Regions from separate parts of the Christensenella minuta genome, predicted to be linked through region 1. Evidence: riboswitches for the same ligand, from Rfam matches in the RefSeq annotation. Region 1 holds a riboswitch; the other holds the start of a gene.

Region 1 (7,672 bases):
CGGAGAGTATACGCTTTCGGCCCCGGACATGGGGACGGCGGGGACGAAACCCGTCACCGTCACCTATGAGGAAGGCGGAGTGCGGAAGACGGCGGCGTTCGATATTACGGTGAACGCGCCCGCGCCCGTCCTTGCCAGCATCGAGATCACGGCACAGCCAACAAAGACGGAATACACGGTGGGGGAAGCCTTTGACCGGACGGGAATGAAGGTGACGGCGAAGTATTCAGACGGCAGCACAAGGGAGCTTGCCGACCATGAATATACCCATACGCCGGATGGTGCGCTCACGGTCAGCGAGAATCAGATTATTGTCACGCACGATGGGCATACGGCAGTGCTGCCCATCACGGTAAACGTGAAAACGGCGCCTGCGCCGGAGCCGACCCCCGCGCCCGCACCCGGGCCGGATTCCGGACCGGATGGCGGCAGTACAACGGGCACGGCGACGGATACGCCCGAAACAAATACGAATGGCTCAGGCAGTGACGGTTCCATGCCGCAAACAGGAGCACAGGATACTGTGGCGGCAATGACGGTTCTGTTCTTTGCGGCGGCGCTGGCAATGTTCCTGCTTCTGGCGCAAATGGCGAAGAAAAACGAGATTGGCATACAAGACGGCGCGGCGGTTCTCCTTAAGGGCGGTATATTCCGCAAAATAAGGAATACGCTTCTTGGCAAGGCGCTTGCGGTCATGCTGGCGGTGCGGATGCGCCGCATAGTGAAAAAACAGGAGTAGAATGGCAAGACACGAAAGAAAATCAAAAAAAGGCGCATGGCTCTGGATTGGGATCATAGCGTGCATCTGCGTAATGCTCTATGCCGGGGCTGCGATTTACACACAGACAAAGGAATACGCGCAGGGCGACCAACTATACGGCAGCCTGCAGGACGCTGTGGTGAAGCAGGATGCGGAAACCGGGCAGATATCCGCGGAAGACGCTGCGGCCGGTAGGATCGACGTTGCAGAGCTGCGCCGGATTTCCGGCGGTGCGGTGGCGTGGATCTATTCCGAAGACACGGTGATCGACTATCCTGTGATGCAGGGCACGGACAACAGTTACTACCTCACCCACCTGTACGACGGGACGGACAATAAAGTTGGGGCGATCTTCCTTGATTACCGGAACTCTGCGGATTTTTCGGATAAAAACTCGGTTTTGTACGGGCACCACATGAAGAGCGGCAAAATGTTCGCCAGTCTGGAAGGATATAAAGACCAGGACTATTATAACGGGCATCCCCACCTTTTCCTGTACACGCAGGGAAGGACTTACCGCATCGACTTGTTTGCGGGATATGTAGTGGACGGCACGGCGAACGACATTGAGTTTAACCCGGACGACGAAGCCCTCCAGAGCTTCGCGGCGGAAGCAAAAAGCAAATCGACTTTTTCCTCTGACGTAACCGTCGGCGCGGGGGACAGGATCGTGACAATGGTCACCTGTACATACGATTTTAAAAATGCCCGCTATGCGGTGGTGGGGAAGCTGTCGGAAATTTGACGGCCGGCAGCATGGATAAAAAAGATTAAGAAAGGTCAAGGTAAATTTTGTGAAAGCAATGAAGAAAAAGTTTAGGGGGATACTGGCAGTCGTGGTGGCAGGAATTATGATGCTGGCTATGGCGGTGACGGTGGCGGCGCAGGAACCGTCGGCGGAAGAAAGCCAGCCGGCAGCTGCAGCTGAACCGGCGGTGCAGGAACCGTCGGCGGAAGAGCCATCCGTGGAACCAAATCCGGAACCCACGCTGCCCACTTCCGCCCCGGAGGCGTCCGAAACGCCGGAACCCACCCCATCCGCGGCTGAATCGAACGCCCCGGAGCCCTCTTTGCCTGCAGAAAACGTTCCGGCAGAGACGGCACAGCCGGAACCGGAGGAACCCCCGGCAGAGCGGCAGCCGGATGCACCCGCGCCGCAGGACGAAACGCAGGCGCTTGCTCCTGCGGAAGGCAGCCGGGATGAAACACCGGGCTATGACGTTCCCGCCGTTTTTCTCTCGGATATTTCCGCAAAGGGGAATGACGATACGCTGGCACTTACGGAAAAGCAGCTGGAGAAGATCGAAAAAAACCTGCCGGCCGGCCTCGGCCCTTACCGCCGGGAGATCGTCCTCAAAGCATACTCTCTCGTGGGCAGGGTAAATTATTTCTGGGGCGGCAAAAGCACGGCGAGCGGCTGGGATGTACGCTGGGGTAACGACGCGGTCGTGGGCAGCGCGGGCAGCAGCCAGACGGGGACCATCCGGTCCTACGGCCTGGATTGCAGCGGATACGTGCTCTGGTGCATGCTCAATGCGGAGGAATCCTTTACCGCGCAGCAAAATCCGGCATGGCCGTTTGACAAGGCCGGCCTGACCAATCAAATTGGCTACGGTACGGCGGGCCAGTGGGCGCATTCCTATGAGATCCCATGGGAAGAAGCACAGCCGGGAGATATCGTATTTTATAAAAACCCGCAGGATGCGGGGATCAATCATGTCGGCATTCTCGTCGGCACAGACGAGGAAGGGGCGACGCTTGTGGCCCACTGCTCTTCCTCCAAAAACAATGTCGTTATTAGTTCCCTTGAAGGCTCGGGCTTTTGTTATGTCCGCCGCCTGGCGTATCTGGACGGGCGGGAAACCGCTCACAATCAGCAGGAAGAAGCGAAAATCAAGGTTTCAACCGCGCCAAACGGGTTACCGTTAATGTTGACGGAAGAACAGGCCTATGAAGGAGCGATCCTCAATGGGTGGACAGTCAACTGACGGATTAAATCAAGCAAGGAGAACGTATATGGGAAGGTTTGGCAACAGGTTTTTAAACGCAATCGGATTTGAGGAAGCACCAGCCGCCGCATACGGCGAAGGCGGTTATGAGGAGACGGTTCAGGCAGGGCCGCGGGAGCGCGTACGTTCCGGGAAAAAGGAAAAGGGCAAAATTATCCGTATGTACGACGGGGAAACGAAGATTCTCATCTACGAGCCAAAGGAATATGAAGACGCCCGGGAGATCGCGATGGACCTCGAATACGGCAGGCAGGCCGTCGTCAATGTAGATGGACTGGAAAACGGAACGGCACAGCGCATCGCCGATTTTGTAGGCGGGGCGGCCTATGCCCTGAAAGGACAGATCAACTGGGTGACGCCTACCCTTTTCATTGCCGTGCCCGCGGAGGTAGAAGTTGAAACGGACGGCGGGAATTTTGATGCAAAAACGAAATTGAATTGGTAATAGATCAGGGAGGAAAGGAACAGGAGTATGAAGAAAAGGAAAATGTTGGTCATGATGGTCCTTGTGGCGGCCATGCTTGCAGTGGCTACGGGCTGTATGCCGCAGACGGCGGAAACTGTCGAAGTAGGAGGACAGAAAGTCGTCACGCTGTATTCCGTCGCAGGGGAGCGGCCGATTACGGGAACGTCCAAGAGCACGGGGACTGACGGCGAAAAAACCATAGTGACCTACGGCAACGGCGAAGTGACCGTAGAGGACATCAACAATTATCTTGCGAAGCTGGTAAACGAAGACGGGTTCATAGTAACGCAGGAGGTGCAGAACGACGGAACCGGGCAGTCTTACCAGATTGGGAAACAGACGGACGATGGGAAAGCGCTCCTGATCGATTTCTATTTCGTGGACGGACAGGAAACGGTCATCACCTACCAAGTCGTTGGATAAGGCGCGCCAGCAAAGCAAAACAAGACGAAAGCTCTTGCCCAAGGGGGCAGGAGCTTTTTATATGCGCAAAGGACTGCCCTGCCGGAGCGGCGGACATGGCATGGGAAATCCCTTTATATCAACATCATGCGGGGGAAAAGACCGCCGGGTCCTGTGAAAAACACGGCTTCCGGCGCACGGAAGCAGCGTGGCCACGCAGATATGCAGCTTCGCGGATGGGGAATAATTAGCCGCCGTATAGAACCAGGAGACAAAAAACGGACGCAGGGGCGCCTGTTGCAGCAGGGCCGTTTAGTTTCCTCCCGCAGGGCCGTCTTTGCGCCAGTCCTTTCTTGCCCACGCGTCCGCCAGTGCAAGCTTTTCCTTGCGGGACAGGCGCTTGATTGCGTATTCGCGCTTCATGGCGGCCTGCTTTGTCGCAGCCGGTTCGACATAAGCGAGCCGCACGGGACGGCGGGGTTTGGTATATTTCGCGCCCGCGCCGGACTGGTGGGCAGCAAAGCGCCTGGCAATGTCGTTGGTCCAGCCGGTATATAGCGTGCCGTCCGCACATAAAAGCATATAAACGCAAATTCCCTTCATCCCGCCACCGCCGCGCACGCAAGCACGATAAGCTCCGTCACACAGAGCAGGAACCCGGCAAGGTCGCCGGTCAGCCCGCCGAATTTGCCGTAACAGATGTGTCGGAAGATCAGGAACCACAGGAAGGCGGCCGAGGCTGCGGCGGTCCCTGCGAGAGGAGCAGCCAGGATCATTGCGGCCGAGGCTGCGGCGGTCCACACGACGCTCACCGCCCGCACGGCCTTCCTGTCTGCGCCGTCCGCAAAGGCATGCGCAAGGCCGGTGCTGCGTGCGAGGCGCAAGGAGACGATGGCAAATGAAGCGTATCCGCGCGCGAGCACATAGCCGAGGCACAGCACCAGTGGCGCAGAAGGATTTGCGGAAAATTGTACGGCAAAGCCAAAAGTAAGCAGGAGGCAGGCCGCACAGAAGATTATGCCGAACGCGCCCACATGCGGATCTTTGAGGATATCCAGCCGGCGCTGCGGGCTTTGGTGCGAACCCAGCGCATCTCCCGTATCGATCAGGCCGTCGAGGTGGATGCCGCCCGACAGGATGACGGGCAGCAGCGTCAGTACGGCGGCAAACAGCACGGGACCAAAACCCGCAGCGCCGCACAACCATATCCACAGCCACGCAGCCATGCCGCAAAGCACGCCAACCAGCGGGAAAAAGCACATGGCGTATTTCATGGTGGACGGGCTCCAGCCAAGCTGGGGCATAGGCAATATGGAATACATTGAAAATGCAGTCGCAAGACCGCCGAGCGCTGATTTCATGGCAGGAAGCCTTTCTTTTGCGGGAATTCTCACTCCATCATACCATTGGCGGCGCAAAAAAAAAAGGGCGTGCGGCTCACACGCCCGGCAGGTTCTTTGGATGGAGGCCGAGCGGACCGAACACGAACACGTCGACCAGCTCTGAGACGTCGTCTCCCTGGTAAACCGCTGTCCGGCTGGTGAGAACGGCGATCAGTCCGTTCAGCAGGATGGAAATCAGCTGTATGAGGGAAAACTGTTCTTCCGCAGGCACGCCGCAGCGGCCAAGGAAATCCCGGATCATCTCCGACTGGGCTGCGTAACGGCTGCCGGGCAGCGCCCGGATGACCGGGTCTCCGGCCTGCTTTGTCAGCGGCGACATGTGAAGCAGGGCATGGAACTGCGGGTGCCTGACCATGTAACGGAGATAGGATTTGCACATCGCGACATAAGGTTCGGGCGCATCGTGCATAGAACGGGCGAGATAGGCTTGAACCCGCACGGCGATACGGCCGCAGCATACAGAGATCAGGTCCTGTTTGTTTTCAAAATATTTATAGGCCGTGGCGTGCGTCACGCCGCAGTCTGCGGCTATTTTGCGCAGGGAAAGGTTCTCCACGCCGACTTTTTCGATCCCGCGGATCGTCGCGTCGATCAGGCGGTCTTTGAGGCTTTTTGTTCGCTTTGCAGCCATCGGGACGCTCCTTTCATAGAATTCTGCCAAGCAGCAGGCGGAGCATGGAAAGCGTCGCCTCGTCACGGCCTTCCTTCGGCAGGAATCCGCTGTGCAGGGCGTATTGCAGGCCGTTAATAAAGCAGAGCAGCAGAATCTGCCCCTCCGTCACCGAAGACTCTTGTTTTTTCCCGGGAGGGCCGGGCGGAGTCTTTTTGATATGTTCCATTACCTTTCCCACCTTAAGTATCCCCTTCAGGAGCGGGGCGGGAAGGGTACTGAGCTTATTCAATGCCTTCAGGTTCGGCATTCCCGCATATTTCACCAGGTAAGAGAGTTCTTTTCCGTCGGATTCGATCAGGTAGTAGGGATCCCTGTTCTGGTTCAGCAATATTTGAAAGTGGTGCGGATATTTTTCAAAAAGTACCAGGTATGCCTGGGCAAACCGGTTCATTTTGACGGCAAAATCAGCGGAATCCCTTGATAGGGCGTCCATACAGTATTCGGAAATCATTTTTTCAATCCGGTCGCCGACCGCGCTCAGGAATTCGTCTTTATTCCGGAAATGATTATAAATCGCGTGCGGGGTTACATGGCACAGTTCGGCCATTTTACGCATAGTAAACTCGTCCATGGTGTGCTCATTTAAGAAATCGAGCCCGGCCCGGATCAGTTCGTCACGTAATGATCCTTTTTTCGTGTCACGGCTTTTCAAAACAAGCCTCCCGTCCATTCAGATAATCCTTGGTCAGTTAATTTTATATTATACAATATTCGCCTGCAAGTTACAATCCAAATCATCAACGAAAATGGCTACAGAGCTTGCGTTTTCTACATGGGAGACAACCGGGACGGACGGATGGGCGCAGGGAGGGAACGACGGGGAACGATAAAAAAGTTACCATTGTATATTGAAAATGGAAGAGCGATCCGATATAATACATTTTTAGAAAAGTATAAGAATGCGCTATAAGGGATTCTCCCGCGGAAACGGAAGAGGCATGCGGCGCGATCAGGGCAAAACCGTAGAAATACGGCGACGCAAAGTCAGGGGCCTAAACTGCTTGCAGCACGGCAGCCGATTGCCTTTTGAGCCTGCTCAAAAGAAACGGTCCAAATTTGTTCCATCGGCAGAAAAGGGAACGGAAAGAGGAAAATGATGCGATCGGGAGAAAAGAGGCCGCGGCTGCTGAAGAAAGGTGTTTGCCTGTTCCTTATGTGCGCTGTTTTTGCGGGGGCGTGCGCCGCGTACGCGCAGGAGCCGGCCGGGAGCGGTCCCTCGCAGGAGCCGGTTGCGGCCGAAACACGGACGGAGGAACCGGAAGCCCCGGCAGGACCGGAACTTGCGGGATTTAAGACCAGCGGCTTTGCCGCATCCCCGGATGCGCCGAAGGACGAAACCGACGACATTGACCAGCTTGGCCTCAGCATCCCGGAGTTTTGGTATGTGAATGCTGCGGGAGAAGCGGCCGCTGTTTTGAAAAAGGACGGGATATTCGATCTTTCGGGCGTAAAAGCGGAAGATATCAGGGGGCTGCGGCTGCGCCTTGATTTCAGTATCCTCAAAAACGCGGATGAGCGGTCCGTCGCGCCGGGAGATACGTTCCGCTTTGAATTCCCGGCGGCCTTCACGGTAGGCGATACCGCCGGACCCAAGGAGATGACAGGCGGCGGGCAGGTTGTCGCCACCTATGAGATTCGTGACGGCGTGCTGACGGCGACCTTCGGGGAAATCGTCGGGAACCCCGGCGCAATGGACATCACGGGCGGCTGCCTGCTCGATTTTATGCTGGAAAACGGCGTGCTGAGCCAGGGAAGCACTACAAGCGTGGGCATCCCCCTGCAAAAGACGCCGTCGGGGGATACGGGAGTGGAAGTGCTTTTCCCCAAGGTATCCGTACCGGACGGCGTAGAGAAAACAGGCGAATACGACCCGCAGACCGGGCGGGTCGCGTGGACGGTAAAGGTCGGAACTAAAACGCCCGGGGCGTCCCTCGCGGGCTATAAGGTGACGGATACGGC
Region 2 (7,672 bases), 820 kb from region 1:
GCACCCAATAAGTGCCTGCGCCCGCCGGCGCGTTTTCAAGACGCGCGCCCGGTACGCCGCTGTTGTCCGCATAATAAGCAAGGCTTGTCCCTGCGGCTGTTATAGGAACGCCGGCCGCCGTTCTGACGGCAAGCTCTTTCATCACGATCGCCGGGGGAGCGTCCGTGCCGATAAAGCTGTCGTGTTCAAGACCGGCCGCACTTACTTCCGTAGCAATCCCCGTCATCAGTTTATTCCCGATCCGCACGATCGACACGCCGGAAGCAAGCGCTTTGTCCGGAACGAATACGTCCGGATTAAGCCATGCCGGGTCCGCCGCCGTAACGATCGCCGATCCCTTCGAGGTGCTTGCCGGCGTAACGCCGATCCGTGCCCCAATGAGATCGTCTGTAATATTGACTGCCACAGAGCTGGAAACGATCAGGTTGCTTGCCGTGCCGCTCCTGTTTGTGTTTCCGGTAATCTGGGTATTCCCCGAAATGTTTACCACTGTGCCGGTGCCCGACATACGCACTCCGCCGTAGTTTGTTCCGACATTGTCTTTGATAACTGCATTATCCAGGTTTAAGGTACAGTTCGTACCGCTTACATAGATGCCTGCGCATCCGGCCTTCTCATTGCCGGAAATTTCCCCGCCGTTCATCGTAAAAGTGCTGCCCGTACCGCTCACATAAACGCCGCTGCAGTTTCCATTCCCGGTAAACTGGTTTCCTGTGATTAATCCGTCTTCCATGGTAAAGGTGCCGCCGCTTACGTAAACGCCGCCGCCATTTCCGCAGTAATTGCCGGAAATGGTACCGTGGTTCATTTGAAAGGTACCGCCCTTTACATAGACGCCATTTCCGCCCGCCGTCTTGTTCGAGAATCCGTTGCCTGAAATAATACCGCCGTTCATGACAAAGGTTCCTTCTTTTCCTACCGTCACTCCGCCGAACGGAAAATCCACAACGGAGGAACCCGCATTCATTACAAGCGTGCCGGGGCCGTCGCCCGGATAGCTGTCGTCCCCCGCGCGCACGCCGCCTATGGTCGAGCTATAATTGACGCGGGTCAATGTCGCCCCGCTGTTCAGCGTCAGGGTCGCCCCGTTGCGTATGCTGATGCCCCGTCCGGCGCCGCTTTCGCCGTCCACCGTGACATTTTCAAGGGTTAAGCTGGCCAGAATATGCATATAGCCTGTCATACGGATTGTGTAAGGGCCGCCCTCGCTGCGGATCGTAAGCGCCCTTTGCACTTTACCATAAAGTCCGTACCCAATCCCGTCCGGATCATAGCCTGTCTGTTCGGTCGTACCAAATGTACAGTCAGTTCCGAGGAGAAGCGTATCGCCATCCTCCGCCTTGCTCACGGCAGTTTGAAGGGCCGCATATTCCTCTCCGGTGCGCTCATTTTTTACTGCAAACTCTACCAGTTTCGTGCGCGCTTCATCCGAATAGTATGGCTTTGCATCAAAATATCCGGCTGTATTGAGGCATGCTCCAAAATCGGGAGCCGCTGAATTCCAGTAATTTTTAACCGCGTCGATCTTATTTGCGGCAGAGGTTACTTTGATAATTTCCGCGCCGTCTTCGCCCGCCGCAAGCGTCCGTACCATACTGTTTTCGTTGATGCTGACCTGTGCGTTCATATTTCCGAGGCGCATCGCTCTGCCGCCGCCGGCAACATCCGCATCCCAGTTTTTCAAATAATTATTCCGGATGCTTACGCTCCCCGCCGCATTGCTTGGCAGTTGGATGCAGTTGAGGCTCACGCCGTCAATGGTATTCCCTTCAATTACCGTCGTACCGGCAATATCCGAAAGGGTAATTCCCGATGCATTTGCGCCTGTTACATTTGTGATCGTATTATTTTGAATCACCAAATCACTGACGGGTTTTGCCGGATCCAGATTGAAATGGATCGCGGAATAGGCGCCGCAATTTGGGATCGTATAGGCGATCCCGTCAAACGTATTGTTTTCAATGGTTATATTGCTAAGGTTCGGCTGGCTTCCCCACGAATTCGCATAGATGCCGTTGGTATTAAATACGAGCCTTCTGATGGTCGTCCGCGAACCATCCGTAAACGGTCCGTCCAGAGAAACGCCCCCCGTCAGCACCGCTTCCCCCTCTTCCGGACCCGTAAGGGTAACGGCCCGGGTAAGCGCAACATTTTCCGTGTAAGTTCCCGCCTGCAGCGCAATGGTATCTCCGTCTGCCGCTGCGTCGACCGCTTCCTGTATCGTAAAATACGGGGTCTGCGTCCCGCCGCTGATAAGCATGACCTTGGCTGTCTCTTTGGCATACACGGTTCCCGCGGGGATCAGCCCGGTGTACATCCCCGCCGTTTCTCCCGCGGCCTTCCGGTATGCATAATCGTCTTTGCTGGTAAGCGTTCCGTCCGTGCCTGCCGTAAAATAGGCATTCACGCCATATCCCAGCTGCAAGGTAACAATCAGGCTTCCGTCGCTGCCCAGCGAAGAAAACGCCGCCACGCTGCTTTCCGCCTGCGCCCCATCCGCGCTTAATTCCCCGACGATCCTGCCGCCTACCGCATTCCCGCTTTGGTAAATTTCTATTGCCGGAGCATTCGGATTGCCGCTCTTGTAAAGCCCGATATAGTCTGTCAGTTCAACCGTCCTTCCCGGCTCCTCGGATGGCTGGAACACATCCTTCAAATATCCTTTATAGGTATAGGCTCCCTCCATCCGCTCCCAAATAAAAGCGTTGTCGACAAACCGTTCTACCCAGACTTCCGCATAAGGGACGGTAAACTGAAGCAAATCATAATCGCCATACGCCATGCTCCTGAAAAAGGCTGCGTCAAGCGCAAAAACTTCACCCAGTTTTATAACTGCGTCATAGCTGTCATTCCCTATTTGAAAGCTCACCTCTGCGCTGCCTTTGATATTCTCCGCGTACCCGTCTTTCGCCATGATCTTCAGGTAGACCTTATCCTGCCCGAGCGCCATAGGCTCATCCATTTTGAATCCATAAAAAATGTTCGCGCCTGTATTGCTGCTGAAAGAAGAAGCAGCCTGTACCAGGCGATCCGGATCCGTCCCGATCCAAACGGTCAGGATATCCGGATTCGTATGATCTTCCGCTATCGCGTTGATTTGTCCCGCTTCCCTGGACTCATCTTCCGCTTGCGCCTGCACCGGCTGCGGTTCCCGCTCCAGCGGCAATACATCGGAAGGGCCGGCAGCCTCTGAAACTTCCGGCTGCGGTTCAGTATTTGCGGCCGCGTCCGGTTGAAGCGTTGCACCGGCAACATTCTCCGCCGGCGAATTGCTTTCTTCCGGCATGCCGGATCCCGTCGGGCTGGCCGTTTGTACGGCTTCTTCTCCGGCGCTTGCCGCCGGTTGGTCCGGCTGGGCGCTCGATATTCCAAACAGACCGAATATCATTCCCACGGCCAACAGGGCCGCGATCCACCGTTTTTTTCCATTCCCCTGTTTTCTCGCTTGTTTTCTCATGATTGCTTCCTACCTGCTATCGGTTAATTTTACGTGCAGACACGGCTCTTCAACGGCAAATAAAAAATACCCTACTTTTCGGGTATTTGATTAGAGGGAAGATATCCAATCTGCAACCCGGCCATCCTGCTTACGTTTAGATCCGTTGGCTTTGCGTCCCTACCTTTCGGCAGGTTTGCCTTTATAGATGATTCTATTCCCATTGTACTCCTTTTTTCCCAAAGGTCAATAAAGAAAATCGTTAAAAAGCCTTTATAAAAAGGATCCCGGGCATTTCTGCAGCTATCTCCTTTTGCGCTTCGTGCCTTCCGTCAAAAACATCCATAGCAGTAAGCCGCAACAAAAAAAGGAATGGCAGGCGCCATTCCTTTTATCTGCGGTGCCGCTTATTCGATCACACCGGATACAACCCCAGAGCCTACCGTTCGGCCTCCCTCGCGGATTGCGAACCGAAGTCCTTCTTCAATCGCAATCGGCGTAATCAGCTTGATCTCCATCTCGATATTGTCCCCAGGCATTACCATTTCCGTTCCACCCGGAAGCTCGATCACTCCCGTTACGTCCGTCGTCCTGAAATAGAACTGCGGACGGTATCCGTTGAAGAACGGCGTGTGGCGGCCTCCTTCTTCCTTCTTCAGCACGTACACGCTGCTGTTGAAGTGCGTATGCGGATGGATCGATCCCGGCTTCGACAATACCTGCCCTCTTTCGATCTCGTCCCTCTGCACTCCCCTCAGAAGTACTCCGATGTTGTCTCCCGTGATCGCTTCGTCAAGCAGCTTCCGGAACATTTCTACGCCCGTTACCACTACGCTCCGCTTCTCGTCCGTCAGTCCGACGATCTCTACCGTGTCCTGTACCTTTACCGTCCCTCTCTCCACGCGCCCCGTTGCTACCGTCCCGCGCCCCGTGATCGAGAATACGTCCTCTACCGGCATCAGGAACGGCTTGTCGATGTCTCTTTCCGGTTCCGGGATATACGTGTCTACCGCTTCCATCAGCTCGAAGATGCTCTGGCAGTCCGGATTGTCCGCTATGTCGTCCGACGCCTGCGCTGCTTCCAGCGCCTTCAGCGCGCTTCCCTTTATGATCGGGGTGTCGTCTCCCGGAAAGTCGTACTCCGAAAGCAGCTCCCTGATCTCCATCTCTACCAGCTCCAAAAGCTCCGGATCGTCTACCTGGTCCGTCTTGTTCATGTAGACGATGATGTACGGTACCCCTACCTGCCTCGCAAGCAGGATGTGCTCCCGCGTCTGCGGCATCGGGCCGTCCGCCGCCGATACCACCAGGATCGCTCCGTCCATCTGCGCCGCTCCCGTTATCATGTTCTTTACATAGTCCGCGTGTCCCGGGCAGTCTACGTGCGCATAGTGCCTCGTTGCCGTTTCATATTCCACATGGGCCGTATTGATCGTGATCCCACGCTCTTTTTCTTCCGGCGCCTTATCGATTTCATCATATTTCGTCGCTTCCGCCTGGCCGTTCTTTGCCAGCACCATCGTGATCGCCGCTGTCAGCGTCGTTTTCCCGTGGTCCACGTGCCCGATCGTTCCGATGTTTACATGCGGCTTCGTTCTTTCAAACTTACCCTTTGCCATTGCTTTTTTCTCCTTATTTCTTTTCTTTCGTTATTATAAATTACTTCTTTTCCCCGGTAATCTTCTCTACCATGCTCTTCGGAACCGGTTCGTAGTGGTCAAACTGCATTGTGAACTGTCCGCGTCCCTGCGTTCTCGAGCGCAGGTCCGTCGCATAGCCGAACATCTCGGAAAGCGGTACCATTGCACGGATAATCTGTCCGCTGCCGCGCGCTTCCGTTCCTTCGATCCTTCCGCGGCGGGAATTTACATTTCCCATTACGTCGCCAAGGTATTCTTCCGGAACGACCACCTCGACCTTCATCATCGGCTCCAAAAGAATGCTGCCGCCCTTCGCGAACGCTTCCTTGATTGCCATGGAACCCGCGATCTTGAACGCCATTTCCGAGGAGTCAACTTCGTGGTAAGAACCGTCGACCAGCGTAACCTTGAAGTCTACCACTTCGTAGCCGCCGACAATACCGCTCTTGGCCGCTTCCTGAATCCCTGCGTCGATCGACGGGATATATTCCTTCGGAATCGCGCCGCCAACAATTTTATTCTCGAACTCATAGCCGCTGCCGGGCTCCAGAGGTTCAACGTGAATTTTACAATGACCATACTGGCCTTTACCACCAGACTGGCGGACATATTTGCCTTCCACATCGACCGGCTTGGTCATCGCTTCCCTGTAAGCGACCTGCGGCTTACCTACCGCCGCTTCCACCTTGAATTCGCGGAGCATGCGGTCTACGATGATTTCCAAATGCAGCTCGCCCATACCGGCGATGATCGTCTGCCCCGTCTCTTCATCCGTATAGGCACGGAATGTCGGGTCTTCTTCTGCCAGCTTCTGCAGCGCGACCGACATCTTTTCCTGACCTGCCTTTGTCTTCGGCTCAATCGCCACCTGGATAACCGGATCTGGAAATATCATGTTTTCAAGGATGATCTGCTGTTTGTCGTCGCACAGCGTATCGCCCGTTCCAACATCTTTGAAACCAACGGCCGCCGCGATATCGCCAGCCTCGACCTCGTCCACTTCTTCCCGGTGGTTTGCGTGCATCCTCAGGATACGCCCGATCCTCTCGCGCTTACCCTTCGTGGAGTTGAGCACATAAGAACCGCTCCTGAGTTTGCCGGAATAAACACGGAAGAATGCCAGCTTCCCAACGAACGGATCGGCCATAATCTTAAAGGCCAGAGCCGCAAAGGGGCCGTTCGGGTCTGCCGGGCGCTCGATTTCCTCGTCTGTGCCCGGCTTGATGCCTTTGACCGGAGGAATATCCAGCGGAGACGGCATCAGCTCCACGATTTTGTCGAGCAGGGGCTGCACGCCCTTATTGCGGTATGCGCTGCCGCAGCACACCGGAATAATCGTACCGGCAATCGTTCCTTTGCGCAGGACCTTGATGATCTCGTCTTTCGTGATCTCTTCGCCGGCGAAATATTTTTCCATAATGGACTCGTCGTGATCCGCCACAGATTCGATCAGCTTCTCACGGTAGTCGTCCGCAATTTCCTTCATGTCATCCGGAATTTCGACGACCTCGAACTTTGTACCCGTAGGATCATCGTCCGGATAAACGATCGCCTTCATTTCCACAAGGTCAACGACGCCGGAGAACGTGTCTTCAACGCCGATCGGCAGCTGAAGCGGCACCGGATTCGCGCCGAGGCGCTCCTTAATCATATCAACTACATTATAGAAATCGGCTCCCATGATGTCCATTTTATTAACGAACGCCATACGCGGAACGCCGTAGCCTTCTGCCTGCCGCCATACCGTTTCAGACTGGGGCTCTACGCCGCCTTTTGCACAGAACACAGCCACAGCTCCGTCCAGTACGCGCAGGGAACGTTCTACTTCCACTGTGAAGTCAACGTGTCCGGGCGTATCGATAATGTTGATCTGATGCCCTTCCCACTGCGTCGTCGTTGCAGCGGATGTAATCGTGATGCCTCTTTCCTGCTCCTGCTCCATCCAGTCCATGACCGCGTTGCCGTCGTGGGTGTCACCGATTTTATAGGTCCTGCCCGTATAGAACAGGATACGCTCCGTAGCGGTGGTCTTGCCCGCATCGATATGCGCCATGATACCGATATTCCTTACTTTTTCAAGAGGAAATTTTCCAGACATTGTATCTCCTTTCCAATTCGATCAAAATTTATATTAAAAAATTTTTAACTCAACAGACAACAGTATACCCGTCCCACGCAGCGGCTTCCAGTGTTTTCACATAAAATTTACGGCATATTTACGATAAGTTTACTTATCTGAATCCGCCGCAAACCCGCGCAGCATTCGACACATGCAGCCGTGTGTTCGCTTAACGCCATAAAATCCGCCCGCCTAGCTTCTTTCCCGTATAGCCTCGTTCTGCCAACCGCCGCGGCTTGCATATTCCGCCTGCCGGCACAACGCGCTGAGCCTGAAGCGTCGGGTAGCCTGGAAAACCCCGGCCATTTGCTTTGAATTTCGCGGGTATCTCTGTAAAGCATCGGCGGTTTTACAGGGAAACCCCCGCAAAACCGCTTCCGCAATTCCTGTTGTCATTCAGTTGATATGCCCGGTACTTACCACCTGTAATGCGCGAATGCCTTGTTCGCTTCCGCCATCTTATGCATATCTTCTTTC

The links. Region 1 has a riboswitch for cyclic di-GMP ahead of B1H56_RS10715 (MSCRAMM family protein). Riboswitches for the same ligand answer to the same signal wherever they lie in the genome.
Region 2: it holds a riboswitch for cyclic di-GMP, as region 1 does, so the genes downstream of both, B1H56_RS06740 (Ig-like domain-containing protein) here and B1H56_RS10715 (MSCRAMM family protein) in region 1, are expected to answer to the same signal.

What each region holds. Positions count from the first base shown of each region.
Region 1 covers NZ_CP029256.1:2,232,723-2,240,394, reverse strand. The annotation lists gene B1H56_RS10760 (bacterial Ig-like domain-containing protein) at 1-739, shown strand, start outside; gene srtB (class B sortase) at 741-1,505, shown strand; gene B1H56_RS10750 (C40 family peptidase) at 1,564-2,748, shown strand; gene B1H56_RS10745 (cell division protein SepF) at 2,777-3,214, shown strand; gene B1H56_RS10740 (hypothetical protein) at 3,242-3,658, shown strand; gene B1H56_RS10735 (GIY-YIG nuclease family protein) at 3,950-4,240, opposite strand; gene B1H56_RS10730 (adenosylcobinamide-GDP ribazoletransferase) at 4,237-4,998, opposite strand; gene B1H56_RS10725 (TetR/AcrR family transcriptional regulator) at 5,075-5,671, opposite strand; gene B1H56_RS10720 (TetR/AcrR family transcriptional regulator) at 5,685-6,365, opposite strand; cyclic di-GMP riboswitch class I at 6,657-6,740, shown strand; gene B1H56_RS10715 (MSCRAMM family protein) at 6,867-7,672, shown strand, end outside.
Region 2 covers NZ_CP029256.1:1,415,839-1,423,510, forward strand. The annotation lists gene B1H56_RS06740 (Ig-like domain-containing protein) at 1-3,457, opposite strand, end outside; cyclic di-GMP riboswitch class I at 3,566-3,647, opposite strand; gene tuf (elongation factor Tu) at 3,844-5,055, opposite strand; gene fusA (elongation factor G) at 5,096-7,174, opposite strand; gene rpsG (30S ribosomal protein S7) at 7,612-7,672, opposite strand, start outside.